One region of the Bradyrhizobium sp. BLXBL-01 genome, then DNA from elsewhere that is predicted to be linked to it. Evidence: predicted binding sites of a transcription regulator. Region 1 holds the regulator's gene; each other region holds the start of a gene.
What was found. The regulator HrcA, encoded in region 1, represses chaperone genes, less so after heat shock. The targets are predictions, from matches to a motif close to GTTAGCACTCNCNNNNNGNGAGTGCTAAC.
Positions count from the first base shown of each region.

Region 2: a site for HrcA is predicted at 4,728-4,756, ahead of ACNJYA_RS14850 (co-chaperone GroES). Genes of this name have one in related genera too.
Region 3: a site for HrcA is predicted at 6,220-6,248, ahead of ACNJYA_RS34940 (co-chaperone GroES). Genes of this name have one in related genera too.

Region 1 is NZ_CP182471.1:213,413-223,743, reverse strand. It holds gene ACNJYA_RS01060 (hypothetical protein) at 80-1,021, shown strand; gene pncA (bifunctional nicotinamidase/pyrazinamidase) at 1,324-2,046, shown strand; gene grpE (nucleotide exchange factor GrpE) at 2,195-2,815, opposite strand; gene hrcA (heat-inducible transcriptional repressor HrcA) at 2,910-3,998, opposite strand; gene rph (ribonuclease PH) at 4,167-4,880, shown strand; gene rdgB (RdgB/HAM1 family non-canonical purine NTP pyrophosphatase) at 4,892-5,527, shown strand; gene hemW (radical SAM family heme chaperone HemW) at 5,544-6,728, shown strand; gene ACNJYA_RS01025 (penicillin-binding protein activator) at 6,834-8,066, opposite strand; gene rsmI (16S rRNA (cytidine(1402)-2'-O)-methyltransferase) at 8,410-9,360, shown strand; gene ACNJYA_RS01015 (YraN family protein) at 9,347-9,748, shown strand; gene gshB (glutathione synthase) at 9,759-10,331, shown strand, end outside.
Region 2 is NZ_CP182471.1:3,241,444-3,251,774, forward strand. It holds gene ACNJYA_RS14830 (slipin family protein) at 106-1,239, shown strand; gene lepB (signal peptidase I) at 1,400-2,146, shown strand; partial or broken gene ACNJYA_RS14840 (GIY-YIG nuclease family protein) at 2,259-2,541, opposite strand; gene groL (chaperonin GroEL) at 2,683-4,323, opposite strand; gene ACNJYA_RS14850 (co-chaperone GroES) at 4,371-4,685, opposite strand; gene ACNJYA_RS14855 (usg protein) at 5,085-5,372, shown strand; gene ACNJYA_RS14860 (tetratricopeptide repeat protein) at 5,501-7,627, opposite strand; gene ACNJYA_RS14865 (cupin domain-containing protein) at 8,041-8,568, shown strand; gene ACNJYA_RS14870 (hypothetical protein) at 8,819-9,055, opposite strand; gene ACNJYA_RS14875 (rhomboid family intramembrane serine protease) at 9,074-9,919, shown strand; gene ACNJYA_RS14880 (NupC/NupG family nucleoside CNT transporter) at 10,030-10,331, opposite strand, start outside.
Region 3 is NZ_CP182471.1:7,541,326-7,551,656, forward strand. It holds gene ACNJYA_RS34910 (glycosyltransferase family 2 protein) at 1-990, shown strand, start outside; gene ACNJYA_RS34915 (ChbG/HpnK family deacetylase) at 987-1,832, shown strand; gene ACNJYA_RS34920 (DUF2076 domain-containing protein) at 1,957-2,772, shown strand; gene ACNJYA_RS34925 (L,D-transpeptidase family protein) at 3,419-4,234, opposite strand; gene ACNJYA_RS34930 (protein phosphatase CheZ) at 4,551-5,336, shown strand; gene ACNJYA_RS34935 (hypothetical protein) at 5,503-6,024, opposite strand; gene ACNJYA_RS34940 (co-chaperone GroES) at 6,339-6,635, shown strand; gene groL (chaperonin GroEL) at 6,750-8,381, shown strand; gene ACNJYA_RS34950 (hypothetical protein) at 8,582-9,790, shown strand; gene ACNJYA_RS34955 (META domain-containing protein) at 9,939-10,331, opposite strand, start outside.

The DNA of each region.
Region 1 (10,331 bases):
CGCGAGCGCTGCTTCGCGCGACAAAGCGGCCCGGTGGCCAACCATCGAACGGCCTCAATGTGAACCAATCAGAGTGCTCATGAAGCTGATCCGCCCCCTCGCCGCGCTCGCCCTCCTCGCCGCTTCCGCGCTTCCGGCCTGCGCCGCCGACGCCGTGTTTCCGCCCGGCTTGCGTCTCGGCATGGTGCCGCTGATCGGCCTCAGCACGGCCAAGACCTTTCCGGGCTTCGAGAGCGAGGACGGCAGCGTCAAGGTGCTGGTCACCGAGCTGCCGCCGGCGGCCTATGGCGAGGTCGTGAGCGCCTTCAATTCCAATCCCGGCGGGACGGGCGGCGTCAAGCAGGACAAGGTCGAGACCCCCGCGGGTCTAGCCTATTTCACCACCGAAAGCGGCAAGGCCGGCGATACGCCGGTGAAGCGCTATTCGATGATCGTGCCCGGCGCCGGCTTCTCCGGCTATGTCGCGGTGCAGATCCCGGAGAATGCGACCAAGATCTACACGGACGAGGCGGTGCGACAGATGTTCGCGAGCGCCACCACGCGCAGGCAGGTGTCGGCCGAAGAGCAGCTCGCACTGCTGCCGTTCAAGATCACCGATCTCGCCGACTTCAAGGACGTCCGGACGCTGGCACCGGGCTCCAGCATCATCCTGGCCGACGGTGACGAGAGCGCCGGCTACGAGTCAAAGCCGTTCATCATCCTCGGCCTGATCGGCGCCACCCCGCAAGCCGCAGACGACCGCGCCCGCTTCGCCCAGGAGGCAGCGCGCCAGATTCCCGGCGTGCGCGAGTCGCGCATCACCATGTCCGAGCCGATCCGCATCAACGGCCAGCAGGGTTTCGAGACCCGGATCGACGGCGTCAGCGGCAAGGACAAGACCCCTGTTACCGTGGTGCAGTGGATCCGTTTCTCCACCGGCGGCACCTCGCTGCGCATCATCGCCAGCGCCCCGCGCGACCAGTGGCAAGCCGCCTTCACCCGCTTCCGCGCCGTGCGCGACGGGATTCAGCCGAAGGGGTGAGGCTCGGGGCTTCAGCACATTCAGTGCCATCCCCGCCTAGTGCGCAATTGCGCACGGGGGCGGGGATCCATACCGCGTGACCTCACGGTTGCAGTCGGATAACAGTACCAACGAAGAGTTTTCGCCACACGTCTCCCTGTGGTTATGGATCCCGGGCTCGCGCTTTGCGCGCCCCGGGATGACGATGATGTTGGGGCGATCAGCCCAACCGCTCATCAAAGCCGGCTGCATTTTCGGGCTTCTGTTCGTACACGAACGGAACTAGGCTTCCTCCCGTTGGATCATCCTGGAGGGAGGCATACATGCTGGTTCGGCGACAAGTCTTGGCAATGCTTGGAACGACGGCGCTGGCGACGCTGGCGCCAACCGCGCTGCTCGCGGCCGCATCGATCAAGCCGGACGATGCATCCGCGCTGCTCGTGATCGACGTGCAGAACTGCTTCCTGCCCGGCGGTAGCCTCGCGGTGAAGGAAGGCGAGCAGGTGGTGCCGGTCATCAACAAGATCTCGAAGGCATTTGCGAACGTGGTGCTGACGCAGGACTGGCACACGCCGGGCCACGTTTCGTTTGCGTCGGTTCATGCCGGCAAGAAGCCGTTCGAAACGGTCGATCTTCCCTACGGCAAGCAGGTGCTGTGGCCGGACCATTGCGTGCAGGGCACCGACGGCGCGGCGCTGTCGAAGGACCTCTCGATCCCGCACGCCGAGCTCATCATCCGCAAGGGTTTTCACAAGGACGTCGACAGCTACTCGGCCTTCCTCGAAGCTGACGGCAAGACCTCGACGGGGCTCGCCGGCTACCTGAAGGGCCGGAAGATCAAGCGCGTCTTCGTCGCTGGCCTCGCGACAGACTTCTGCGTCGCCTGGACCGCGCTCGACGCACGCAAGGCGGGCTTCGAGGTCTATGTGGTGGAAGACGCCTGCCGCGGCATCGACACGCAGGGCTCGCTGGCAAAGGCCTGGGCCGATATGGCCAAGGCCGGCGTGAAGCGGATTCAGTCTGCGGATATCGCGGTGAGCGCGTAAGCAGCGCGCAACACTGGAAGACCCTCATCCTGAGGAGCGCGCTTCTTCGCGCGCGTCTCGAAGGATGAAGGCCGAGCTGCCAGAGCCGGGCCTGCATGGTTCGAGACGCCGCGCAAGGGCGCGGCTCCTCACCATGAGGGCCTGAGACTCAGTTCGCCGCGCCGCTCTGCTCGTTGTTGTTGTTCGCCGCAGACGCAGCCTTTGCGCCGCCCTTGGCGACGCCGACCAGCGCCGGGCGCAGCACGCGATCGCCGATGGTGTAGCCGGCCTGCATGATCTGCACCACGGTGCCCGACGGCACCGACGCATCGGGCACTTCGTACATCGCCTGGTGGAAGTTCGGGTCGAACTTCTGGCCCAAGGGATCGAGCTTCTTCACGCCGTGCTTTTCCAGCGCGTTGAGCAGCGAGCGTTCGGTGAGCTCGACGCCCTCGATCAGCGCGATCAGGCCGGGATCGGCCGCGGCACGCGCTTCGGCCGGAACGGCATCGAGCGCACGCTGAAGATTGTCGGCGATATCGAGCACGTCGCGGGCGAAGCCGGTGATGCCGTAGAGGCGGGCGTCGGCGACCTCCTTGCTGGTGCGCTTGCGCAAGTTCTCCATCTCGGCCAGCGTCCGCAGCATGCGGTCGCGCGCCTCGGCGGCTTCCTTCTGCAACGTCTCGACCGCGCCGGGCTCGGGATCGTCGGGCATGATGTAGGGTTTCGACACCACGGGCTCGCCGGTCGCTGCAGTCGTGTCTTCGGGTTGCCGGTCTTGCTCGGTCATCGGCTCTGGTCTCGAACTCGTTTCAGGGATGTTGGCCCGGATATCGTGCTTAAGCCCACGAAAATCAAGCGCCCGTGATCGGCGGAAAGGCCGGTCAGCCCCCCAACAGGCGGCTGACGATGCGGGCGGCGTAGTCCACGGTCGGGATCACGCGGGCATAATTCAGCCGCGTCGGGCCGATCACACCGAGAACGCCGACGATGTGGCCGGCGGCATCCCGATAGGGCGAGATGATGGTGGAGGAGCCCGACAGGGAAAACAGCTTGTTCTCCGAGCCGATGAAGATCCGCACACCCTCGGCGGTCTCGGCCCGGCCGAGCAGGTCGATCACGCCGCGCTTGGTCTCGAGATCGTCGAACAACAGCCGCACGCGCTCCAGATCCTCCAGCGCATGCAGGTCTTCGAGCAGATTGGCATGGCCGCGGACGATGAGCTGGCGGTCCTCATTCTCGCCGCCGGACCAGCTGGCGATGCCGGCCGAGATCACTTTCTGTGTCAGCTGATCGAGCTCGGCTCGGGCCTCGCCGAGTGCAGTCTCGAGCTCGAGCCGCGCCTCGGCCAGGGTGCGGCCGCGGATCCGCGCATTGAGGAAATTGCCGGCCTCGGTCAGCGCCGAGGAGGGAACTCCGGGCGGCAGCGTCAGCACGCGGTTTTCGACCTGGCCGTCCTCGCCGACCAGGATGACCAGCGCTTTTTCCGGTTCCAGGCGGACGAATTCGATGTGCTTCAGCCGGGCATTGGATTTTGGCGTCAGCACGACGGCGGCGGCCCGGGTCAGGCCGGAGAGGCGCATCAAGGCCTGGTCCAGCGCCGCCTCGACCGATTGCGCCTCGCCGACGGAGGAGAGCTGGCTCTGGATCGACTGCCGCTCGGCCTCATTGAGGTCGCCGACCTGCATCAGGGCGTCGACGAAGAAGCGCAGGCCCAGTTCCGTCGGCAGCCGGCCGGCGGAGGTGTGCGGGGCATAGATCAGGCCGAGCTGTTCCAAATCGGCCATGACGTTGCGGACCGAGGCCGGCGACAGCGGCATGGCGATCAGGCGGGAAATGTTGCGCGAGCCGACCGGCTCACCGGTCGCGAGATAGCTTTCGACAATTTGACGAAAGATGTCGCGGGAACGCTCGTTGAGCTGGGCAAGGCCTGCGCGCGGCGCGATCAGATGGATCGGATCGTGATGGGCCACAGACGGTAACTCCTCTCAGATACTTATAATTTGTCCATCCGGGCCGCTTCTGACAAGCGCGGCGTTTGCAGGCCGACGGCCAGGAGGTGAATAAGCCCTTGCCGCCCACCCCCGCCCCACCTACAAGCACCGCGAACAGCCTTTTCCCGTGAGTTTTGGAGATTTCCCATGCGGCCAAGCCGCCGTGCGCCCGACGAATTGCGCCCCGTGACGCTGGAGCGCGGCGTGGTCAAATATGCGGAAGGCTCGTGCCTGGTGAAATTCGGCGACACCCATGTGCTGGTCACCGCCACGCTGGAGGAGCGCCTGCCGCCGTGGCTGAAGGGCCAGGGCCGCGGCTGGGTCACCGCCGAATACGGCATGCTGCCGCGCGCGACCTCCGAACGCACCCGCCGCGAGGCCTCCGCCGGCAAGCAGAGCGGCCGAACGGTCGAGATCCAGCGGCTGATCGGCCGCTCGCTTCGCACCATCGTCGATCTCGAAGCGCTCGGCGAGCGCCAGATCACGGTCGATTGCGACGTGCTCCAGGCCGACGGCGGCACCCGCACGGCCTCGATCACCGGCGCCTGGGTCGCGCTTGCCGATTGCCTCAACTGGATGAAGGCGCGCAACATGGTGAAGACCAACGTGCTGCGTGACAACGTCGCCGCGATCTCCTGCGGCATCTACAACGGCACGCCGGTGCTCGATCTCGACTATGCCGAGGATTCGGAAGCCGAGACCGACGCGAATTTCGTCATGACCGGCGACGGCCGCATCATCGAGGTGCAGGGCACCGCGGAACGCGAGCCGTTTACGCAGGACGAGTTCCTGAAGCTGATCGCCCTGGCGCAGAAGGGCATCGCGCGCCTGGTGGACTTGCAGAAACTGGCCGTGGCGTAGTCAATAGGCCCATGCACCGCCGAATCACGGACAAGCTCGTCATCGCCACCCACAATCCCGGCAAGCTCGCCGAGATGAGGGAGCTGCTCGCGCCGTACGGGATCGAGGCGGTGTCGGCCGGCGAGCTCGGCTTGGACGAGCCCGAGGAAACCGGCAACGATTTCCGCAGCAACGCCGCGATCAAGGCGATCGCCGCGGCGCAGGCGACCAAGCTTCCCTCCTTCGCCGACGATTCCGGCATCGTCGTCGACGCGCTCGATGGCGCGCCGGGAATCTACAGCGCGCGCTGGGCCGGTCCATCCAAGGATTTCAACGCGGCGATGACGCAGATCGAGCGCCTGCTGCAGGAGCGCGGCGCCACCACGCCGGACAAGCGCAGGGCCCACTTCGTCTCCGCGCTTTGCGTGGCCTGGCCCGACGATCATCGCGAGGAAGTCGAGGCGCGCGTCGACGGCACGCTGATCTGGCCACCGCGCGGCACGGCCGGCTTCGGCTACGACCCGATGTTCCTGCCGGACGGGCACACGCGAACCTTCGGCGAGATGGAAAGCATCGAAAAACACGGCCTGCCGCCGCTTGGCCTAGGCCTGTCGCATCGCGCCCGCGCCTTCGTGAAACTGGCGGAGATCTGCCTTGAGCCGCGCTAGAGCGTTTTCGAGCGAAGTGGATACCGGTTCGCGCCAGGAAAACGCGTCAAAACAAGAATCCGAAGCCTTCGGCGTCTACGTGCACTGGCCGTTCTGCCTGTCGAAGTGTCCCTATTGCGACTTCAACAGCCACGTCCGCCACGCCGCGATCGACGAGGCGAGGTTTGCGTCCGCCTTCGCGCGCGAGATCGCAACGACTGCCGAGCGCGCGCCCGGCCGCGAGGTCACCTCGATCTTCCTCGGCGGCGGCACGCCCTCGCTGATGCAGCCCGCCACGGTTGGCGCGGTGTTAGATGCGATCGGCAAGCACTGGACCGTCGCAGGCGACGTCGAGGTGACGCTGGAAGCGAATCCGACCAGCGTCGAAGCCACGCGCTTTGCCGGCTATCGCAGCGCCGGCGTCAACCGCGTCTCGCTCGGCGTGCAGGCACTCGACGACGCCTCGCTGAAGGCGCTCGGCCGCATGCACAGCGCACGCGAGGCGCTCGATGCCGTCGCCATCGCGCGCCGCGCGTTCGACCGCTATTCGTTCGACCTGATCTACGCCCGGCCCGACCAGACGCCGGCGATGTGGGCCGACGAGCTCAGGCACGCGATCGATGAAGCGGCCGAGCATCTGTCGCTCTATCAATTGACGATCGAGGAAGGCACGCCGTTCTTCGGCCTGCACCAGGCCGGCAAGCTGAAGACGCCGGACGAAGCGGTCGCACGCGCGCTCTACGACGTCACGCAGGAGACCTGCGACAAGCTCGGCCTGCCCGCCTACGAGATCTCCAATCACGCCCGGCGCGGCGCCGAGTGCCGGCACAATCTGGTGTATTGGCGCGGCGAGGAATATGCCGGCATCGGCCCCGGCGCACATGGCCGCCTCGACATTGACGGGATCAGGCACGCCACCGCCACCGAGAAGCGTCCGGAGGCCTGGCTGATGCGGGTCGAGACCAACGGCGACGGCGTCGTCAGCGACGAGCTCCTCAACAGCGAGGAGCGCGCCGACGAATTCCTGCTGATGGGTTTGCGTCTCGCCGAAGGCATCGATCCCGAGCGCTACAGGGCCCTCGCCGGCCGCCCGCTCGACCCCCGCCGCATCGCGCTCTTGCGCGAGGAAGGCGCGATCACCGTGGATGGCACGGGACGCCTGCGCGTGACCAGCAGCGGATTTCCGGTGCTGGATGCGGTGGTCGCGGATCTGGCGGCGTAACGAACTCTCGTAGGGTGGGTTAGCGAAGCGTAACCCACCATGCTCCCATTCGCCGGACGAAGTTGGTGGGTTACGCTTCGCTAACCCACCCTACCCGTCGTCCTACTACGCCCCAAAGCTCTTCGGCGATCCCGCCACCGCAGCACCGCCGCCTTGCGTCACCTTCATCACGGCAAGCCCACGTTCATTCGTGCCATCCGCGCGGAAGCGGAACAGGCCGTCGATGCCGGCAAAGCCGGAGGGATTGGTGAGCACGTCGGAGGAGAAGCGCTGGCCGCCTTGGGTGCGCGCCAGCGCGGCGACGAGCGCGACCGCATCATAGGCGAGCGTTGCGGTGCGGATCGGCTCCGCGCCGTATTTGGTGCGGTAGCGACCGGAGAAGGCGCGGAAGCCGGCCGGGTCGGGCGCGGCGTAAAGGCCGCCCTGGAGCGCGGCGCTGGCATAGACGCGCGGATTGTCCCACAGGCCGGTACCGAGCAGCTGGATGTTGCGCAGGTTCGCGCCCGCGGCCGTCATCGCATCCGCCACTGACACGACCGCATCGCCGTCATCGGCAATGAACAGCGCGTCCGCGCTGCCGAGCTGCTGCGCCACGGTGCGCGCGGGGGTGGCACGATCGGCGCCATATTTCTCGAACGTGACGATGCGCCCGCCCCGCCGCGGCACCGCCGCCTTCACCGCGGCCTCGACGACATTGCCATAGGCGTTGTCGGGCACCAGCACGGCGAAGGAGCGCTTTCCGATGCCGGCGGAATATTCGACGATGCGGTTGACGTCGGACTCCGGCAGGAACGACAACAGATAGACGCCGCGGCCGGCGATGCTGGAATCCGTCGAGAACGCGATCACCGGGATGCCGCGCGTGCGCGCGACCTGCGCCACCGCCGGCACCGATTGCGCAAACAGCGGCCCGAGGATGATCTCGGCGCCCTCGTCGACCGCCTGCTGCGCGCCGGCTTGCGCGCCTTGCGGGCTGCCATTGTCGTCCTTGATCAGGAGCTGGATGTTCGGGTTCTGGAACTCGGCCAGCGCCATCTCGGAGGCATTGCGCATCGATTGCGCGGCGAGCCCGGCGTTACCGGCAGCGGAGAGCGGCAGGATCAGACCGACCTTCACGCCGCCGGTGCCGGCGGTCGTCGCCTGCTGCTGCGGGCCTGCCGGCTGGGCCGGCGGTGCGGAGCTCGAGAACGGGTTGGAGAACTGGCTGAGACTTTGCTGCACGCCGGCGCAGGCCGACAGCACGGGCGCGCCGAGCAACAGGCCGAGCGCAGTCCGCCGGGTCGCCCCTGGCGATCGGGACCCCGGAACGGGAGACTTTGGATGACGCGGGCCGACCATGGCAGCTTCTCTTCTGACCGGCCGTGCGCCAGCCGATCACGACATTGCTTTCCGCGACACAGGCCGCGGATTCAGACAGTGTGTCGGCAAATAGTTAACCAAAACAAAAGGATAACAACCGCTTAACGCGGCCGCCGTCCCGTCCCGGCAGCTCTTTGCCGTCACTCATTCACTCATCAAGGCGGCGTTTCCGTCGCGAATATGGCGCGAGGGCCCTCACTCCCTCCCGACGTTGATCTTCGACCGATCACATTCCCGTCCGTTCCTCGCCCCTCACCTCGGCACGATCTTTTTCGGCGAGCCGGTTCCCAGCCCCACCGATCGTGCCTAAGTTGACTTCATTATGCGCGCAAAGCCGGCCCCGATAAATACGCCTGAAGCTCAAGACGCCGCCTCGCGCGGTTTCTCCATCGATGCCCATCGGCTCGCGGCGCCGAAGGCGGCGCCAGGCCTCCATCTGGTCGCGACCCCGATCGGAAATCTCGGCGACATCACCGTGCGGGCGCTGCAGACGCTTGCCGGCGTCGACGTCATCGCCTGCGAGGACACCCGCATCACGCGCCGCCTGACCGAGCGCTATGCGATCACGGCACAGCTCAAGCCCTATCACGAGCACAATGCGGAGGCCGCGCGTCCAAAAATCCTCGAAGCCCTCGGACAGGGCGGCTCGGTCGCGCTGGTGTCGGACGCCGGCACGCCGCTGATCTCCGACCCCGGCTTCAAGCTGGTGCGCGAGGTCTGCGCCGCCGGCCATGCGGTGTATGCGCTGCCCGGCCCGTCCTCGGTACTGGCGGCGTTGTCGGTCGCAGCCCTGCCGACCGACCGGTTCTTCTTCGAAGGCTTTTTGCCGGCGAAATCCGCGGCGCGAAAGTCGCGCCTCGCCGAGCTCGCGCGGATCGACGCGACGCTGGTGATGTTCGAATCCGGCAACCGCGTGCAGGATACGCTCGCCGATCTCGCCGAGATCATGGGGGCGCGCGAGGCCGCGATCTGCCGCGAGCTGACCAAGCTGCACGAGGAGATTTCGCGCGCACCATTGAGCGAACTGGCGCGCGAGGCCGATACGCTGGAGACGCGCGGCGAATTCGTGCTGGTGATCGCGCCGCCCGCGGCCGACGCCGAGGTTCTGACATTGGACGCACTCGACGGTCTGTTGCGCGAGCAGCTTGCCGCGCACAGCGTCAAGGATGCCGTGGCGCATGCGGTCGCACTCTCGGGCCGGCCGCGCCGCGAGGTCTATGCCCGCGCGCTCGAGCTCGCAAAGGATTCGCGGGGCGGCGATGGCGAAGACTGAGACTCCTGCGGAGCCAAAGGTCGCCTCGCCGGAGCGCGTCGCGGCGTTCCAGACGGGGATTTCCGCGGAGAGCCGCGCCGCCGCCTACCTGATGGCCAAGGGCTACCGCATTCTCGCCAAACGTTACCGCACGCCGCATGGCGAGATCGACATCGTGGCGCGGCGCCGCAACCTGATCGCCTTCGTCGAGGTCAAGGCACGCGCCACGCTGGACGACGCCGCCTTTGCCGTGACGCCGCGCCAGCAGCAGCGCATCATCGACGCCGCCCAAGGCTGGCTCGCAGCGCATCCCGAGCATGCCGAATTCGAATTGCGATTCGACGCCATGCTGATTGCGCCGCGCTCGCTTCCGCGCCATGTGTTGGCGGCATTCGACGCCTCGACCTGAAAGGCAGCCCATGAAACTGAACGTCGCCGTCCAGATGGACCCCATCGCCCGCATCAACATCAAGGGCGATTCCACCTTCGCGCTGCTCTTGGAGGCGCAGAAGCGCGGCCATGGCCTGTCCTATTACACGCCCGACAAGCTCTCGATGGTCGGCGAGGAGCTGGTCGCGCCGGTTCAGCTCCTGACCGTGCGCGACGAGCCCGGCGACCATTTCACCCTCGGCGAGCCCAAGCGCGAAGCGCTGAACGGGTTCGACGTGGTGCTGCTCCGCCAGGATCCGCCGTTCGACCTCGCCTACATCACCTCGACGCATTTCCTGGAGCGCATCCATCCGAAGACGCTGGTCGTCAACGATCCCGCCTCGGTGCGCAACGCGCCGGAAAAACTGTTCGTGATGAATTTTCCGCAGCTGATGCCGCCGACGTTGATCTCGCGCGACCTCGATGAGATCAACGCGTTCCGCGACAAGCACGGCGCCGTCGTCATGAAGCCGCTGCACGGCCATGGCGGCGCGGCGGTGTTCCGCGTGATGCCGCAGGACATGAATTTCGGCTCGCTGTTCGACATGTTCTCGGTGACGTTC
Region 2 (10,331 bases), 3.0 Mb from region 1:
TCCGCGTCCTCAAGTCCTTTGCAAACGAAACCTGTCGTCCGGCATTCGGCCGGGCGCAAATGAAGGAGGCGTGCCATGACTTTGAACAAGGGCTGGCACTTGCTGATGCTGAACGTGACGGTGAAGGATGGCGAGCGTGCGTTGCTGACGCGCAACGGGCAGCTCGTGCGCGTGCTCGCGCCCGGCAAGCATCGCCTGTTCGATCCCCTGCACGAGCTGAGCGCCGAGGTGCTCGACGTGGTCCGCAGCGAATTTCCTGCGGAGCGCTACGCGGTGCTGAAGGCCGCGCGGCCTGATCTGGCCGCCGAGCTGTTCGAGGCGGTCGAGACCAAGGCGGACGAGATCGCCATCGTCAGCCTCGACGGCCGGCCCGTGCATCTGATGACGCCCTGGCAGGTGCGCGTCTACTGGAAGGTCGCAACCCGCATCGATGTCGAGCGCATCGATGTGTCCGCTGATCCCAAGGTCAGCGCGCGACATCTGGCCATGATCGAGCGCAACCGTTCGGCCGTGACGTCGGAGACGGTGGTCGAGAACCACGAGGCGGGCCTGCTCTATGTCGAGGGCCGGCTCACCGAGCGGCTCGCGCCCGGCCGGCACGCCTTCTGGACCGTCGGCCGCAAGATCGAGGTGAAGCGCCTCGACCTGCGGCCCCAGGCGGTCGAGATCACCGCGCAGGAGATGCTGACCAAGGATCGCATCGCGCTGCGGGTGACGCTGACGGCGTTCCGTAAGGTGGTCGATCCCGAGCGCACGGTTGCGACCGTGCCCGACGTGGATGCGTGGCTGTACCGCCTGGTGCAGTTCGCGATCCGCGAGGCGGTAGCTGGCCGGACGCTGGACGAGGTGCTGTCGGCGAAGGCGGCGCTGGATGCGGAGCTGCGCGACTATGTGCGGGCACGCGTCGCGGAGTCCGGCGTCGAGGTCACCGAGCTCGGCGTCAAGGACGTGATCCTGCCCGGCGAGATCCGGGAGCTGGTGAACAAGGTGGTGGAGGCGGAGCGGGTCGCGAAGGCGAACCTGATCCGCCGGCAGGAGGAGACCGCGGCGACGCGTTCGCTCCTGAACACTGCCCGCCTGATGGAGGAGAACCCCCTGCTGCTGCGGCTCAAGGAGCTGGAGTCGCTGGAGCGGCTGGTCGAGAAGGTCGGCCGCATCGACCTCCATGCCGGTGACGGCCAGGGCCTCGATGCGCTGCTGACCCGGCTCGTGCGCCTGAAGGCGCCCGAGAGCGCATGAACCGAAGGGCCGCCCACGGGCGGCCCTTCACATCTGCGTTGCCGCCGTCTGCGATGAACGCGATCGGCGCGCGGCGCGACCAATTTGAGCTGGTCGGGGATTGAGCGCGCTCGCAGGTTGCGTCATCTTGGGGCCGCAACGTCTTGATCAGGGAAGGCACATGACCGTTCTTCAGGAATCGATCCGCCCCGCGGCGCGATCCAGCGACTGGAAGGCGATCTCTGTCCTGATCCTGATGATCCCGGTGCTGTGGTCGCCGGTGATCCTGTTTCGCTTCGTCCTGTACCAGCCGTTCAACATCCCCTCCGGTTCGATGGCACCGGTGCTGATGGTCGGCGACTACGTCTTCGCGGCGAAATATGCCTACGGCTATGGCCGCTATTCCCTCCCGTTCGCGCCGTCTTGGATCTCGGGCCGCATCCTCGCCGCCGATCCCGAATATGGCGACATCGTCGTGTTCCGGACGGCGAAGGACAGTTCTGTCGACTACGTCAAGCGCGTCGTCGGCCTGCCCGGAGACCGCATCCAGATGCGGCAGGGCCAGCTCATCCTCAACGGTCGCCCGGTGACGCGCGTCGCCCTCGAGGCGACACCCGCCGGCGAGGCCTGCGGTGTCGACGACCGCGCGGCCGTCAAGCGCTGGCGCGAGACGTTGCCGAGCGGCGCGTCCTATGTGACCTACGACTGCGCCGACGACGGCACCCTCGACAACACCAACGTCTTCACGGTGCCGCCGGGCCACTTCTTCGTGCTCGGCGACAACCGCGACAATTCCACCGACAGCCGCATGCAGTCGACATTCGGCTTCGTGCCGATGGACAATCTCATCGGCAAGGTGACGCGGATTTTCTGGTCGCTCGACGAAGACGGCGAGCCGCGCTTCGAGCGGATCGGGAAGGTGGAGTGAGGCGCCCCGTCATTCCGGGGCAGCGCGCAGCGCTTGGTTGCGCGCGCTCTATCCGGGCTGTCATTCCGGGGCAGCGCGAAGCGCTGAGCCCGGAATCCATCAATCTGCAAGCTCAGCTCGCGATTTGTGGATATAGGTCGATCCACTGGGGATTCTTCTCCTCAATAAGCCGGACCTTCCATTCCCGTCGCCACTTCTTCAATTCCTTCTCGCGCGCGATGGCAGTTAGGGGATCGTCGTAGATTTCGAACCAAACGAGCCTGTCGACAGAGTATCTCTTGCTGAAACCGGCGACGGCTTTGCTCTTATGTTCATGGATACGGCGAACGATGTCGTTCGTCACGCCAGAGCGTGCCGTATTTCTTGCTGGCGAGGAGATAGACGTAGTGGGCCATGAGCAAGTGGTGAAATGGATTCCGGGTTCGCGACTTCGTCGCGCCACCATTTTACCACTTTGACGTGCATCGCCCCCAAACAAAAACCCCGGCATCGCTGCCGGGGTTTCGCGTGTCTCGACTTTGCCTGAACGGCCAGACTCAGAAGTCCATGCCGCCCATGCCACCGCCCGGGGGCATCGCGGGGCCGGCGCCGCCCTTCTTGGGCAGCTCGGCGACCATGGCTTCCGTGGTGATCAGGAGCGCGGCCACCGAGGCTGCGTTCTGGATCGCGGTGCGGACCACCTTGGTCGGGTCGATGATGCCCTTCTTGACGAGGTCGGCATATTCGCCGGTCTGGGAGTCGAAGCCGTAATTGTAGGCCTTGTTCTCCAGGATCTTGCCGACGATCACCGAGCCGTCTTCACCGGCGTTGATCGCGATCTGGCGAGCGGGCGCCGACAGCGCCTTGCGCACGATCTCGACGCCGGTCTTCTGGTCGTCGTTCTTGGTGCGCAGGCCCTTGAGCTGCTCGGAGGCACGGAGCAGGGCGACGCCGCCGCCCGGAACGATGCCTTCTTCCACGGCCGCGCGGGTCGCATGCATCGCGTCATCAACGCGATCCTTGCGCTCCTTCACCTCGACCTCGGTCGCGCCGCCGACGCGGATCACCGCGACGCCGCCCGCGAGCTTGGCGAGACGCTCCTGGAGCTTCTCACGGTCGTAGTCCGAGGTGGTCTCCTCGATCTGCGCCTTGATCTGGGCCACGCGCGCCTCGATGTCGGCCTTCTTGCCGGCGCCGTTGACGATCGTGGTGTTCTCCTTGTCGATCATCACCTTCTTGGCGCGACCGAGCATGTTGAGCGTGACGTTCTCGAGCTTGATGCCGAGATCTTCCGAGATCGCCTGGCCGCCGGTCAGGATCGCGATGTCCTGCAGCATGGCCTTGCGGCGATCGCCGAAGCCCGGAGCCTTGACGGCCGCGACCTTCAGGCCGCCGCGCAGACGGTTCACGACCAGGGTCGCGAGCGCTTCGCCCTCGACGTCCTCGGCGACGATGATCAGCGGCTTGCCGGTCTGCACCACGGCCTCGAGCAGCGGCAGCAGCTCGTTCAGCGAGGAGAGCTTCTTCTCGTTGATGAGGATGTAGGCGTCGTCCATCTCAACGCGCATCTTGTCGGCGTTGGTGACGAAGTAGGGCGAGATGTAGCCGCGGTCAAACTGCATGCCCTCGACCACGTCGAGCTCGGTCTCGAGCGACTTGGCTTCCTCGACGGTGATGACGCCCTCGTTGCCGACCTTCTTCATGGCGTCGGCGAGGAACTTGCCGATCTCGGCATCGCCGTTGGCCGAGATGGTGCCGACCTGGGCGATCTCGTCGTTCGAGGTGACCTTCTTCGAGTTCTTCTCGAGGTCGGCCACGACGGCCTCGACCGCGAGGTCGATACCGCGCTTGAGGTCCATCGGGTTCATGCCGGCGGCGACCGACTTGGCGCCTTCCTTCACGATCGCCTGGGCCAGCACGGTGGCGGTGGTGGTGCCGTCGCCGGCCGCGTCAGCGGACTTGGAGGCGACTTCGCGCACCATCTGCGCGCCCATGTTCTCGAACTTGTCGTCGAGCTCGATCTCCTTGGCGACGGTGACGCCGTCCTTGGTGATGCGGGGAGCGCCGAACGACTTGTCGAGCACGACGTTGCGGCCCTTCGGACCGAGCGTGACCTTCACCGCGTTGGCGAGAACGTCGACGCCGCGCAGCATCTTGTCGCGCGCTTCAACCGAGAATTTGACTTCTTTGGCTGCCATCTGGAGTTTTCCTTAGGTGAGTTTGACTGGAGGGAGGAGAGGGGCTCTTAAGCCGCCTTCTTCTTGGACTCGCTGACTTCGAGAACGCCCATCACGTCGCTCTCCTTCATGATCAGCAGGTCCTGGCCGTCGATCTTGACCTCGGTGCCGGACCACTTGCCGAACAGCACGCGGTCGCCGACCTTCAGGTCGATCGGGATCAGCTTGCCAGCTTCGTCGCGGCCACCGGGGCCAACGGCGACGACTTCGCCCTGGGAGGGCTTTTCCTTGGCAGTGTCGGGAATGATGATGCCGCCAGCGGTCTTCTCTTCGGCGTCGATGCGCTTGACCACGACGCGGTCGTGAAGCGGACGGAATTTCATGCAGTCCTCCTAAGCAATTGCTCGGGTTGAGGTTTTGAGGTTGTTAGCAATCGTTGCCCGTGAGTGCTAGCACGGGCGACGCTGAAATAGGACAGGAATTTTGCGGGGGCAAGGGTTTGTAGCAGAAAAATTAGCAGCCGAAAGCGCGGACTGCCAGAAACCCTTTGCCATCGTTAACCAGCCTCGGAGGCCTCTTCGAGGCCGCTTGGGAGGCCGTATTAGCACGGAGTCGTCTCTGCTGCTAAAGCATTGAATTTCAACAGCTTGTTAAACTTTTGGGCTTGAGATGAGTTGTCAGTTTGCGTCACATTTCTCTCATGTGAGCGCATCGTTTCCGGGTGGCTCCCGGGGCACGGACAGGCCACCCCCGCAAATGCGCTCCTGCAAAGGAGGTTTGGCATGGGACTGCGCGTTGGGGGCGTTTCCGAGGAATTCCGGAAACAGATGCTGGGCTACGGGCTGACGACGGCACAAATTCTCTATCGGATGCCGGATCATCCCTCGCTGCTGCAGACCTATGTCTGGCAGAACTACGACATGTTTCCGAAATTCCCCGCGCTGACCGACTTCCTGGCGTTCTGGCAGGAGAAGCTCGACGGTCCCCTCCACTCGGTCACGGTGGCACATTGCAAGCTGATCAAGCCGGCCGAGCTCCGCGCCGTCGACGGCGTGTTCCGGCTGCATTGAACAGCGCAGCGGTCTCGTAGGGTGGGCAAAGGCGCGCACTTCGCGCGCCGTGCCCACCCCACCATCTCTGCGCAATATCTGGCAATGGTGGGCACGCTACGCTTAGCCCACCCTACTAGATCTCCCAATCAGATGCCGCTGCAATAGCGCGTCCACATCGCGCGATAGGCCTCGTCCACCGCTTGCGCATATGCGACGGGGTTGCCCGCGGCCGCGGCGTTGATCGTTGCGGGCAATTCGCGGCGCAATTGGTCGAGCTCGCCAATCTCAGCCGCACGGCTGGCCGCGATCTCGACATAGGCCTCCTCGCTGTCGGCGACCCAGTCCGGCAGGCCAAGCGCGGTGAGGATGGCCCCGGCAGCGCGGCCGGGCAGGCTGCTCCCCAGCTTCGCCACCACGGGCACGCCCATCTGCAGGGCTTCCCATGTGCTGACGCCGCCGTTCTGCGGGAACGGGTCGAGGGCAATGTCGATGCGGTTGAACGATGCCAGATGCTCGTCCCGCAAGGTGGCTCCAAGCAGATCGACGCGTTCGGCCGGCAATCGGCACGCCGCAAATCGCGCCAGCAGCTTGTCGCGGACCAGTTGATCGTCGAGCGCAACGTCCTTGATCAGCAGTCGCGAGCCCGGCACCCGCGCGAGAATCCTGGACCAGACTGCCGCTGCCTCGTCCGAGATCTTGCTGATGCGGTTGAAGACACCGAATGTGACGAAGCCGTTCGAGAGCGCCGGCGTCTTGCCCTGCGCAATTCCGGCAGGCAGCGGCGCCAGGGTCACGAAGCACGGCAGGTCGACGACCGTCTCTGCAAACAGAGGCCGAACCGCCGAAGGAATCCCGACCGGATCCGAGAACAGATAGTCGATCGTCGGCAGTCCGGTGCCGGTGCCGTGGCCCCAGCCGTGCGCCTGGATCGGTGCCGGCTTGCGCGCAAATACACCGAGGCGGTTTCCTCTGGTATGGCCGGACAGATCGATCAGGATATCGATGCGATCGTCGCGAATCTGGGCGGCAAGGCGATCGTCGCTCCATTGCGAGGCATCACGCCAGCGATCGGCGATGGCTTGAAATTCGCGTGTCGTCGCGTCCACTTTCGACGAGCACGAGTAGCACACGATCTCGAACTGGGCCCGATCATGGTGTTGCAGCACGGGCTTGAAAATGAACGCGGCCGAATGCGCGTTGAAGTCCGACGAGACGTAGCCCAGCACCAGGCGGCGATCCGGATCGCGGCTGTTGTCATGCGGTGCCGCCGCTTCTGACGCGAGTTTCGCGCCGATCCGCTCCCACCATACGCGTCGCGCCTGCTGATGCTGCGCGACGCTCGCGTCCGGCACGAAGTCGAGCGCGAAGATCTTGCTGGAGATCGCGCTCTCGAGGTCGGGCCGGATGTCGAGGGCTCTGTCGAAACTGGCCAGGGCTTCGTCGACCCGGCCGAGCCCGGCAAGGCAGAGGCCCAGCACCAGGTGAGCCTGATCGGAATCGGGCGCGATCGCGAGCGCCTTTTCGCAATCGGCCAATGCCTGGGCCATCTGCTGGGTCTGGAGCAAGACATTGGCGCGCCAGAGCCATCCGTTCACGTCGTCAGGGGCTAGGGCGATCGCCCGATTGCAATCCGCCATGGCCTCGTCAAATCGCTGCAGCTCCCGGAGTGCAACGGCGCGGTTCGCCAGCGCCGCCGCATAGTCGGGCTTGATCGCGAGCGCGCGGTTCAGGCTTGCGAGCGCCTCGTCGTAGTTGCGCAGACGGCAGAGCGCAGAGCCCCGGCCGTTGTGGGCTTCGGCCAGGTTTCCGTCGATGGCGAGCGCCCGATCGTAGCTCTCGAGCGCTTCCTGGTAGCGATCAAGGGCTGCGCTCGCGTTCCCGAGATTGGACAGGGCGAGGGCGTAGTTGGGCCGCAAGGCGAGGGCCTTGCGATAAATCTCGCGGGCCTCAGCGTGACGTTTCAGCCCGTTCAGCGCGACGCCCAGGCTCATATGGGCTTCGGCCGATCGCGGATCCGCGGCAACCGCCCGGCTCAGCAGGATCTCGGCCTGCTGATAGTTCTTCGCATCGGACTCCAGGGCGCCGAGCATATGCAGGGCGATGAATTGATTGGGTGCGATCTGCAGGAGCTGGCGATAGGCAGCCTTGGCCTCGGGCAGGCGTCCCTTCTTGTGCAATTCGAGCGCTTGCCCGAGCAAGGGTAGCGATTCGGCCTTTTGCCGTTTCTGAAGCCGGGCATTTTGAAATGCACGCTGACCGACATTGCTGCCCATGAATCATTCCCCGGATTTCCCCGGTGAGACTAGTTCAGCGCGAGAACGAAGACGAGACGACGGCCGCTCGCCACGACAGCCTGGGGCAAGCTACGATCGATGCGGAGATCGCGTGATTGGCCAACAGCCTCTTACCCTCCCCTGGAGGGGGGGTCGGCTCACATTGAGCGGAGCGAAATGTGAGACGGGGTGGGGTGACGGTCTCTCGACGTCGAACAGTGTCCGAGTGGAGAGATCACCCCACCCCGCTCGCGCTTCGCGCGATCGACCCTCCCCCTCCAGGGGAGGGTAAGCGCAGATGCGGCGCTACTCAGCACAATCAGCCCGCAATTGCCGCTTCGCCCACGACTGGGTAATCTGGCGTTCGGGCCACACCGGTGCGACGGGCGCGGCTCAGAACAGGGAGGCAGACAATGGCCAAGCAAAAGGCATCGAGGCCTGCAATGAAGACCGCGGTCAAGAAGCGGAGCGGCGCCAAGGCGGCGGCGCGATCCTCTGCACGCAAGGCCGTGAAGGCGAAGGCGCGCACTGCCGCCCCGAAGAAGCCCGCACGTCCGAAGCAGCGCATCGCCGTCAGCCATCACCGCGAGGAAGACTTCAAGGCCGACGGCCTGCGCACCTACGCGAAGTACCGCGATCTCGGCATCGCCGAGGCGACCCATGGCCTGGCGCAGGCGCATGTGATCCGCTTGCAAGGCCCCTGCAATCCGGCCGAGGTCTCCAAGCTCCACTATCACGACGTCGAATTCCAGATGGTCTACGTGCTCAAGGGGTGGGTGAAGACCTATATGGACGGACAGGGCGAGACCTTGATGAAGCAAGGCAGCGCCTGGACCCAGCCGCCGAAGATCAGGCACATGATCCTGGACTATTCGGAAGACGTGGAGCTGCTGGAGGTGATCCTCCCCGCTGAGTTCAAGACGGTGGAGTTGAAGGCGTAAGCGCGACCCTTGATCGCTAAAATGCGGTCGATCCGCGAAACCGGGCGGTCAGCAATCGGGATGATTTCGGCCGCCCCGCAAACTCGGTGCTAACCAGTCGAAAACACCTCTCGCGTCAACTCAAGGCTGTGACAACGCGGGAAATGCTTTCATGGCGACCAACACTTTTGGCCGACGCGGCACCGTAGCGCCAGCTCCAAGAGCATTGTTTCAACCCGCAGCCGCGCCGATCGCTGTGGAGAAGCCCTCGTCAAGCGAGGAGACGCTTTTTGCCGACAACAAGCTTCTGGCCGATATCCCCTTCCTCACCCTTGGCCTGATCTTCGCTCTGCTCCTGATCTTCGCTCTGCAACGCAGTCTGGCCGTCGACATTGCGCGGGACGGCGACCTCGATGTCCGCTCGCTGATCGCTCAGGGCGCGTCCGGCTACGATCTCGTCGTCGGGAGGGGGGAGTGGTGGCGGATCGGCCTTGCGCCGCTTCTGCATGGCAGCGGGTGGCACCTCGTGAGCAATTGCGTGGCGCTGTTCATCGTCGGCGTCAGGCTGGAGTCGCTGATCGGCCGCGGCTGGTTCGCGCTGATCTTCGTTGCCAGTGCATTGGCCGGCGAGGCCGGCTCGCTGCTGGGCAACGGTCCCGGCACGGTCGGCGTCGGGGCATCCGGCGCCATCACCGGGCTGATCGCCGCGCTGTTCGTCGCGAGCTTCGATCCAGAAGCGGACGCCGATCAAACCATATCGAGGCTGAAGACGTCGCTGTTCTTCGGGGTTCCCGCACTGCTGCCGCTTGCCTTCGGCGCGTCCGGCAACGTCAACTATTATGCGCATGCAGGCGGTGCCGTGGCCGGCGCCGCGCTCGCCGTCACGCCGTGGCTGGCCTTCTGGTCCTATGACAGCCTGCCGCGAAGTGCGAGCATGACCTTGCTTGCAGGATCCATCGGATCTCTCATCTGCGCCGGCTTCGCCGCCGCGCATTATTCGGCTTACATGGCCGACGCCGCGCACTATATCCGCGCCTCGGAAGTGCCGGTGAAGGCTGACGAGATGGTCTCACGGTCGCTCGATCTCGTCACCCGCTACCCGAAAGACGCGCGGGCTCACGTGTACCGTGCGGTCTTCTTCCTGGAAAAAGCGAACCTTAGTGCCGCCGAGACGGAAGCGCGAACCGCCATGGCGCTCGCAGCTTCGGACGTGGCGGGCGGGCCGGTGCGTGCGGGGGCGCAGGGCTTGATGGCGGTGTTGCTGTGGGCGCAGGGGCGAACCAGCGAAGCGAAGGCCATGGCCGCCGAGCCATGCCGTGCCAAGATGCCCGAGGTGCGCCGTATCCTGCAGAAATCGAAACTATGCGGTTGAGCCGTACGTTCCTTCCGCCGTCATTGCGAGCGAAGCGAAGCAATCCAGAAATGTATCTACGGAAACGGCCTGGATTGCTTCGCTTCGCTCGCAATGACGGTAGAGAGAGCCTACGCCAGCACCCCCACCACCGCGCCCATCAGGCACGTCGTCAGCGTCCCCGACACGATCGACTTCAGCCCCAGCGCGTTGATCTCCTCGCGCCGCTCCGGCGCCATCACCCCTAAGCCGCCGATCATGATGCCGAGGCTGGCGAAATTGGCGAAGCCGCACATCGCATAAAGCATGATCAGGCGCGAGCGCGGATCGAGCGTATCGGGCGGCAGCTTCGAGAAGTCGACATAGGCGATCAATTCGTTGAGCACGGTCTTGGTGCCCATCAGGCTGCCGGCGGTGATCGCCTGATCCCACG
Region 3 (10,331 bases), 920 kb from region 1:
AAGGGGCTGTCGATCGTCATCCCCGTCTATAACGAGGCGGCGGGCCTTTCGGCCCTGCACCAGCGCATCTGCGAGCTCGCCAGGACCCTGCGGCAGCGCTATCGCCTGTCTTGCGAGGTCGTTTATGTCGACGACGGCAGCAAGGATGCGACGCTGTCGATCGCGCGGTCATTGCCGGCCGACGCAATCGACGTTCAGGTGGTGTCGCTGTCGCGCAATTTCGGCAAGGAGGCCGCGCTGATGGCGGGCCTGGACCATGCCCGCCTCGGCGCCGTCATGTTCATGGACGGCGACGGCCAGCATCCGCCGGCGCTCGTCGAACAGCTGGTGCGGCACTGGATCGATGACGGCTATGACGTCGTCTACACCGCGAAAGCGCATCGCGACAACGAGCCATTCCTGCGCCGCCTCGCCGTGCACGGCTTTTACGCGCTGATCAATTGGGGCGCCCGCCAGAAGATTCCCGAAGATGCCGGGGATTTCCGCCTGCTGTCGCCGCGCGCGGTCGCTGCGCTGAGGCAGCTGCCGGAACGCAACCGGTTCTTCAAGGGCCTCGCCAGCTGGATCGGTTTCCGCCAGATCCGCGTCGACTACGAGCCCGCAGCGCGTTCACATGGCGTCACCACCTTCAACGCCGCGAGCCTGCTCGGCCTCTCGATCGAGGGCCTGACGTCGTTCTCGGTGGCGCCTCTGCGCTTCGCCAGCCTGTTCGGCGTCATTCTCGCCGGCGGCGCCTTCCTGTTCGGCCTGTCCATCCTCTGGGAGGTCTGGACCACAGGCAAGCAGGTCCCGGGCTATCCCTCGCTCGTGGTCGGCCTGATGACGATCGGCGGCGTGCAGCTCATCATGATCGGCATCGTCGGCGAATATATCGGAAAGATCCTTTCCGAGCTGAAGGCGCGTCCGATCTACTTCGTCGCCGAGCACAGCGAGAAGCATTTCGAAGCCGGCAAGGCCGATGAGGCCGCGAGCAGGACGGCAGCCGAATGAGCGTGGCCGCGAGGGCGCGGCGGATCTGGCTCTGCGCCGACGATTACGGCATCAGCCCGGGGGTCAACCGCGCCATCCGCGACCTGATCGAACGCGGCCGCCTCAACGCCACCTCGGTGATGATGGTGGGGCCTGCGATCGCGCGCGGCGACGTCGAGGCGCTGCAGGCTTCGGCAACGCAAAGCCCGCGTTGCGCGATCGGATTGCACGTGACGCTGTCGGCGCCATTCCGGCCGCTCACCATGCATTTCCGCCCCTTGGACGGCGACATGTTCTTCGCCTTTCCCAAGCTGCTGCGCGCCGGATTGATGCGGCGGCTCGACCGTGAATTCATCCGCAACGAAGTGAAGGCGCAGCTGGCCGCCTTCATGGACGCGTTCGGACGCGCCCCTGACTTCGTCGACGGTCACCAGCATGTGCAGCTCTTCCCGCAGGTGCGCGACGGCTTCGTCGATGCGGTGGCCGAGGCTGCGCCAAAGGCCTGGGTGCGCCAGGGCGGCCGCGACCTGCCGCTTCGGCAGCGGCTGGCCTCACCGAAAGCCCTGGTGCTCGATGGTCTCAGCGCGCAATTCCGCCGCCGCGCCGGCCATGCGGGCCTCAGCTTCAACCCCGGTTTCGCCGGCGCCTATGATTTCACGCGCGCCGCCGATTTCGGCGCCTTGATGCGGCAATTCCTGGAAGGCCTTCCCGATGGCGGCCTCGTGATGTGCCATCCCGGCTTCGTCGATGATGTCCTCACCGGCCTTGATCCCATGACCGACGTCCGCGAGCGCGAGCACGCCTATCTCGCGGGCGATGCCTTCGCGCGCCTGCTGGCGGACAGCAACGTGACACTGGGATGAACGACGAAAAGCGCGCCAGAGCCAGCTTGTCGCATACCGAAATTTAATCCGGCCGGCACTGTTGGGGCCACATTGGAACCCTACATCTCCTTTCGCGCTTGGTTTGGCGCGAAGGAGACAGATCATGACGCCGCAGGAACGCCAGCTCGTCGACGACCTTTTCGACCGGCTTTCAAAGCTGGAAAATGCACCGCGCGATCCCGATGCGATCGCCGCGATCTCCGACGGCCTGCGCAAGGCGCCCGGCGCCATCTACGCGCTGGTGCAGACCACGCTGGTCCAGGACGAAGCGCTGAAGCGCGCCAATGCCCGCATCCAGGAGCTGGAAGCGGCCCATGCGCCCGAGCAGGCGCAGTCCGGCGGCTTCCTCGACACCATGCGCGACACCCTGTTCGGCTCGAGCCCCTCGCGCGGCTCGGTTCCGAATGTGCCGCCGCGTGAGCAGCGGCCGACGTGGAACAGCGGCCAGGCGATGCAGCAGGGCCAACCGGGCTACAGCGCACCTCCGCCTTATGGGCAGGCCTATGGCCAGGGTCCGGGTCAGGGCTATGGCGCTCCGCCGGTCGGCGGTGGGGGCGGCTCGTTCCTGGGCACGGCGGCGGCGGCCGCGGCCGGCGTCGTCGGCGGCTCCCTGCTGCTCTCGAGCATCCGCGGCATGATGGGCGGATCGCACCAGCAGGCTTTTGGCGACACCAACGCGCTCGGCGACCGCAGTCCCTGGAGTGGGGGCGGCGATCAGTCCGGCGGCTCGCTCGCGCGCGATGCCGGCCTCGACGACGTCGGCTCAAACCGGGAGTCCCGCCACGGCTTCTTCGACCAGGCGTCGAACGACCGCGACAACAACGACCAGAACTACGGCGACGATCGCGACGATAGCTTCGACGCGGCCGACAACAGCGACTTCGGCGGCGATGACGACGGCGGCAGCGATTACGCGTAGGCCATTCGACCGACAGATGTGAAACGGCCGCCTCCGGGCGGCCGATTTCTTTTCAAGCAGGGCTCAACGCGCGCTGCTCTGCACCACAGGCCAAGACGCCATTGGATATAATATGACTACTGCATGCGTTGTCGGACAGCACCATGCAGAACGTCACGACGTACGCCTGACTTCACCATACAGAGCGAAATCGTCCTCCGACACACGCTGCCGTAGACTCCCGGATTTCCAAATTTGGACATGGGTGTTCAACTGGAAGAACACGTTGCTTATGCCACACGCCGTGGCTGCCTCTCTTGGCTACAGTCGGGAGTTTTGAGAATGAGCCCACTTCAACAGCGCATCGCGAACCTGAGCGACGTCACAACCCATCTCATCACCGAATTGTACGAGTTGGAGGGACTGCACGAGCGCCTCAGGAAGGCCGAGCTGTCGGTGCGGCGGTTGAAGCGCTTTGCTCGCGCACCGCATTCGGCTACATCAACTCGCCGTCGCCGCTCCGCTGTCCCTCGTCCTGGATCGAGGCAACGTCAGTAGACGTGACCATTCAGGCAGGCGTTCGGCGGCAGCAGCGCCCCCTTCGATGCCCCGCAGGTCGAGCCGACGCGGCACGCGGATCCGATCGCTCCATCGATCGCATGACCCTTCACATCACGACGACCTTGGTGCCGACATTGACGCGGCCGTAGAGGTCGATGACGTCCTCGTTGCGCATGCGAATGCAGCCGGAGGAGACGTTGGTGCCGATGGTCCAGGGCTCATTGGAGCCGTGGATGCGATAGAGCGTCGATCCCAGATACATCGCGCGGGCACCGAGCGGATTTTCCGGGCCGCCTTCCATGTGCCTGGGCAGATCGGGCCGGCGCGCGAGCATTTCCGCCGGCGGCGTCCAGTCCGGCCATTCGCGCTTGGCGGTGATCGATTTCACGCCGGACCAGGTGAAGCCGGGACGACCGACGCCGATGCCGTAGCGCAGTGCCCGGCCGTTGCCCTCGACGAGATAGAGGAACTTGTTCGGCGTATCGACCACGATCGTGCCGGCACTTTCCTTGCCGCTATAGTCAACGAGCTGTTTCTCGAATCTCGGATCGAACGGACGCTGCCGCGGATCGACCGCCTCCTGCTGGAGAGACGCGCCCTGCTGATAGCCGCCCTGCATCTGCGGCTCGCCCATCGGCGGCAAGCGCCGCTGGTCGTAATAGCCGGGCTGCTGCTGATACACCGGCTGCTCCGGCGCGTAGGCCGGGCCGCGGCCGGGGCCATCGCCGAACAGGAATTCGATGAAGCCGCCGCCCATGTTGGAATTGGACGCGACGCGCACCGGCGCCGGCGGCACGCGCGGCTGGTAGAGCACCGCAGGCGGATCGTTCGGCACGCTGTTGTCGAAGGCGCTGGCCTCGTTCGCGCCGGCCATGATGGTGCAAGCGCTGCCGAGCAGCGCGACAGACATTTTCTTGAACATCGACGTACTCTGTACTGTTTCGTCTAGATCACATGCGTCGTGGAGAGCCGGTGGCTGATCCGCGCCCTTCGACGTGGTCAATAAAGAGCAAAAGCCGTTTTGTTTGGTAAACGGAAAGCGCGTTTCGATTCACCACGTCGCGAGCGCGCCGGCAATTTGGCGATCAGCGTTTATTTTCGATGAACGCAGCGCGGCCATGGTTAATCGCTTCTTTGCACCGCGTCGCGCGACGCCGCACAACAGTTCCGGTTGTGAACTTCGTGTTAAATCGCTTCTGCCTACAAAGACGCGTGAGTGAGGTGGGGGGAGTATCCTGATGGCTGTTCACCGCAAGCGTTTTCGCGTCGAGGATATCGCCGGTGGCGAGATGCCGATTTTGGACGTAACCGAAGAGGCAATCCCGATGCATAGCGAGATCATGGCCGAGCTGCGCGCGATCCGCGCCCAGATGGCGAAGGGCATCGTCGCGGCCCCGCTGTCCGGCAGCGCTGCCATGGCGGCGATCGACGCGTCGACGGCCCACGAGCTGTCCGAAGCGCGCACCATGCTCGAGACCTACCGGGCGCAGATCGAGCAGTGCGAGAAGCTGAAGGTGGAGCTCGACCTCATCCACGACGCCATCGACCGCACCAAGCGCGAGATCGCGACATTGCACGGCAAGAGCTTCGACGGCGGCGAGATGGCCAAGGTCAATGGCGAGCTCGGCGCGGTGGTCGGCGGCACCGAGCAGGCGACCCAGCAGATCCTCGAAGCCGCGGAATCGATCGACCAGGCCGCCAGCGCGATGTCCAAGGTGGACTCGGTCGATCAGCAGAAGCGCCTTGCCGACGACATCCAGGAACGCGTCATCTCGATCTTCGAAGCCTGCAACTTCCAGGACCTGACCGGCCAGCGCATCAGCAAGGTCATGACCACGATGAAGTTCATCGAGCAGCACATCAATGCGATGATGGAGATCTGGGGCGGCGTCGACGCGATCAAGTCCCATGTGCCGGCGCCGGTCGACAGCCGCAGCGAGGACGAGAAGCTCCTCAACGGCCCCAAGCTCGCCGGCGACGTCGGCCACGCCTCGCAGGACGACATCGACGCGCTGTTCGACTGAACGGGGGCGATATAGAAATAACAAAGCGCCGGCCTTGGGGCCGGCGTTTTTTGTTTTTCGTCATTGCGAGGAGCGAAGCGACGAAGCAATCCAGGCTGTCTCCCAGGAGGCAGTCTGGATTGCTTCGCTCCGCTCGCAATGACGAAACGTTAGGCCAAGGGCTGCCTCACGCCCTCGGCGCGCAGCGGACGTAGACCATGTTGCCGTAGCGGGTAGCGGCGTCCTTGTCGATGAAGCGGGTGATCATGACGCGACCGTCGAAGGAGACGATCTCGCGATCCTGCTCGCCGGGGGTCGGGCCGGCCGGTCCGATGTAGTTCTTGCCGCTCGGCGAGCCCTTCAGCCGCAGCTCCTGCGGCGTCGCCTGGTCGGCGAGATGCATGATCACGCCGCCGGAGGAGCCGGCGGTGATCACGTAGGGATTCTTGCATTGCTCGCGCGCCATCTTCTCGGTACGGGCGCGGTCGGCCGGGTTCTGGAACGAGGCGAGGCCCCAGCGGCCGACGATCTCGTCGCCGCGGATGGTGGCCGGCATTTCGGGCGCAACGCCCGGTTCGGCCTCGGGCGGCGGCGAGGACGACGTGAGGGACGGCAGGCTGAAGCCGCCGCCGCAGGCGCCCAGCAGCAGCGCCAGACAAGAGGCGGCCGCCAGATTGGCAACCGTGCGCGCGTGAGCCGAACTGATCATGGCATTCCCCCGAACAAGACCATGGCCGCACCCCTCGAGCAGCCAAGCGCAAAATCGCTGCCGGAGCAATGACGTCGTTCTCTAAGCCGGCGCCCCGAGCGAGTTTCCAATGCCACCATCCTATATCCGCCTCAACAACCGCTTAACCACCTTTGCTTGACAGGATCGCGGCCAAGCCATATTTCCGGACCCACTATTAGCACTCGGAAAGCCCGATTGCTAAGCGCGCCGTTCGATCCTCGACGAGAGGGTGGACGGAAGCGCCGCCCCACCGACCCCACTACTTCCGAAGCGAGCCTCCAAAGGGAAACGTCATGGCTAAATCCAAATTTCGTCCGCTGCATGACCGTGTCGTGGTCAAACGTATCGACGCCGAGGAAAAGACCAAGGGCGGCATCATCATTCCGGACACCGCCAAGGAAAAGCCGTCCCAGGGCGAGGTCGTCGCCGTCGGCCCCGGCGGCCGCGACGAGACCGGCAAGCTGATCCCGATCGACCTCAAGGTCGGCGACCGCGTGCTGTTCGGCAAGTGGTCGGGCACCGAGGTCAAGATCGACAACGAAGAGCTCCTGATCATGAAGGAGTCGGACATCATGGGCGTGCTGGCCTAAGGCCATCCGCCTGAACGGCCGCTGAATGTCATGCCCGGATCCAGGCGATCCGGGCATCCATCGTTCCGCCGCGACTAGACAAGACACATCACGTAACACGAGGGATTGCAGACCATGGCTGCCAAAGACGTCAAGTTTTCCGGAGACGCGCGCGATCGCATGCTGCGCGGCGTCGACGTTCTCGCCAACGCCGTCAAGGTGACGCTCGGCCCGAAGGGCCGCAACGTCGTCATCGAGAAGAGCTTCGGCGCCCCCCGCATCACCAAGGACGGCGTCACCGTCGCCAAGGAGATCGAGCTCGAGGACAAGTTCGAGAACATGGGCGCCCAGATGGTGCGTGAGGTCGCCTCCAAGACCAACGACCTCGCCGGCGACGGCACCACCACCGCGACCGTGCTGGCCCAGGCGATCGTGCGCGAAGGCGCCAAGGCCGTCGCCGCCGGCATGAACCCGATGGACCTCAAGCGCGGCATCGACACCGCGGTGGCCGCCGTCATCAAGGACATCGAGAAGCGCGCCAAGCCGGTCGCCGCCTCCTCCGAGGTCGCCCAGGTCGGCACCATCTCCGCCAACGGCGATGCCGCCATCGGCAAGATGATCGCCCAGGCGATGCAGAAGGTCGGCAACGAGGGCGTCATCACCGTCGAGGAGAACAAGTCGCTCGAGACCGAGGTTGATATCGTCGAGGGCATGAAGTTCGACCGCGGCTATCTCAGCCCCTACTTCGTCACCAACGCCGAGAAGATGACCGCCGAGCTCGAGGACGCCTACATCCTCCTGCACGAGAAGAAGCTCTCGGGCCTGCAGGCCATGCTGCCGGTGCTGGAAGCCGTGGTGCAGTCGGGCAAGCCGCTCGTCATCATCGCCGAGGACGTCGAGGGCGAGGCGCTGGCCACCCTGGTCGTCAACCGCCTGCGCGGTGGCCTCAAGGTCGCTGCCGTCAAGGCGCCGGGCTTCGGCGACCGCCGCAAGGCCATGCTGGAGGACATCGCGATCCTGACCGGCGGCCAGCTGATCTCCGAGGAGCTCGGCATCAAGCTCGAGAACGTCACGGTGAAGATGCTCGGCCGCGCCAAGAAGGTGGTGATCGACAAGGAGAACACCACGATCGTCAACGGCGCCGGCAAGAAGCCCGACATCGAGGCCCGCGTCGGCCAGATCAAGGCCCAGATCGAGGAGACCACCTCGGACTACGACCGCGAGAAGCTGCAGGAGCGCCTCGCCAAGCTCGCCGGCGGCGTCGCGGTGATCCGCGTCGGCGGCGCCACCGAGATCGAGGTCAAGGAGAAGAAGGACCGGGTCGAGGACGCGCTCAACGCCACCCGCGCCGCGGTGCAGGAAGGCATCGTCCCCGGCGGCGGCGTCGCGCTGCTCCGCGCCAAGAAGGCGGTCGGCCGTCTCACCAACGCCAATGACGACGTCCAGGCCGGCATCAACATCGTGCTGAAGGCGCTGGAAGCCCCGATCCGCCAGATCTCCGAGAACGCCGGCGTGGAAGGCTCGATCGTGGTCGGCAGGATCCTGGAGAACAAGTCCGAGACCTTCGGCTTCGACGCCCAGAACGAGGACTATGTCGACATGGTCGAGAAGGGCATCATCGATCCCGCCAAGGTGGTGCGCACCGCGCTGCAGGACGCCTCCTCCGTGGCCGGCCTCTTGGTGACCACCGAAGCCATGGTCGCCGAGCTGCCGAAGAAGGAAGCTCCGCCCGCCATGCCCCCCGGCGGCGGCATGGGCGGCTTCTAAGCCTCCGTTCCGTGACAGAGTTGCGAAGGCCGCCTCCGGGCGGCCTTCTTTTTTGCCGATCCTGCCTGTTTCGCTTTCCGATTCAACCAGCGGCCAAAACCCACTACGGTGACGCGCCGATTCGATTGTTTGGGCATGATCCTCTCGGGAAACCGCTTCACACTTTTCCGGATCATGCCCGTTGCGCGAGGATGTCATCAATGCGTGCGCTTCTGGTCTGTTCGACGGCCGTTCTGGCGGCCCTGCTCGCCGTTCCGCCGCAGGCGTCCGCCCAGATGAAGCTGTCGCCGAAGGCGACCGCGCCGGGCGGAACCGAGACGCGCTATTTCACCTCGATCGACGGGCTGATGGACGGCAACGCCGACGTGATCCTGAAGGAGACGCGCCAGGGCAAGACTGTGACCGCGGCGGTGCTCGACGTCTGCTACCCCATCGCGAAAAATTCCGACCGCAAGGACCGCTTCGTCGTCAACCTCCAGGTCGCGGGCCAGACGCTGACGGGAACGACGCAAAGCGTCGGCGAGAAGTCGCCGGTCAGCGTCAAGCTGACGCGCAAGCAGTCCGGCGACATGTTCGAATTCCGCGGCCAGATCGCGATCGGCCAGGCGGTGACCGAGGTCACCTCGCCGGACAATTCCGATCTCAGCGAAAAGGAATTCCTGGACAGTCAGACCTCAGACGACGGCATCACGCCGCAGCCGAAGGATTTCACCGACGTCTCGCCGGAAGCGATCGCGGTCAAGGTCAAGCTCGACGCGGCGACCGACTTCCTGAAGAGCCTGAAGGGCCAGGAGGTCGAGGTGACGCTGGCGAGCCTCAATGTCGGTTGCGACGCGCTGCGCGCGGGCGAGCAGACCATCACCATGTCGGTCGATCCGGAGCGCGCCGGCGCGCTGCTGGCGAAATTCAAGGCGATGCCCGGCGTCACCGCCGCAGGCTGGACCGCGGGCATGACCGAAATGGACCGCACCATCCGCTTCACCGCGGCGGACTGGCGCGAGGGCGACAAGATCAACAAGGGCAAGCTGGCAACGGCGGTCGCGAACGTGCTGAGCAGGACGCTCGCGGCAAAGCCGGTCTCGCAGAACTTCAACCCCGCCACCGGTAAGCTCAAGCTGGTGTTCAAGCGGCCGAACCAGGATTTCCCGGCGCTCGAGCTCACCGACACGATCGAGGTCGCAGGGCTGGTCTCGCCCGACAAGCCGGGCACCACCGACAAGCTCATGCTCTGGATCGGCAGCCCGGCGACGACGACGGCCGACGAGGGCAGCGGGGCGAGGCTCAATCTGTCGGACGACGCTTCGGCCGACGAGGAAGGCGATCTGCCCGACGACAACGGCTCGATCGAGGCGCTCGTCAAGGAGCTGAAGGGCCAGCGCTGGGATGCCGACAAGTCGGTGTGGAAGTGACCTGATGTGCCCCGGACGTAGCGCGAAGCGCTGCGAGCCGGGGCCCAGAGGCCACACACGAGATTGTAGAAAGAGCCTGGGTCCCGGCTCTGCGGAGCGTCACTTCGTGCCGCACCGCGTCCGGGACACGAGAGCGCTGCCTGCGATTTTAGTTCCCCGTCGTCCTGAAGCGCAGCGGCTTCGGGCCGATCAGCGTCAGCACGTCGCCCTGGCGCTTCCAGGTCTCGACGCTGGCGAGGGCGGCGACGAGCTCGTCATCGGCCTGCGCTCTCGCCGGCGGGCAGTTGCGGTCCTGGATCTGGCCGGGGACGAAGATCACGGTGTTGCCGGCGACCGAGAACTGGCCCTTGCCGCCCTTGCACCAGAGCTCCAGCACGACCTCGCCATTGTCCCCGATCTCGATGTTGGGAATCCGCTTCGAGCCCGCTTGCGGCAACGCCTCCAGCGTCATCTCGGTGCCGAAAGGAAACCCCTCCTCGGCACGCGCGAGCGTGGACATCGCGAGCATTGCAACCGCCGCACACAGCAAGCGCAGAAGCGA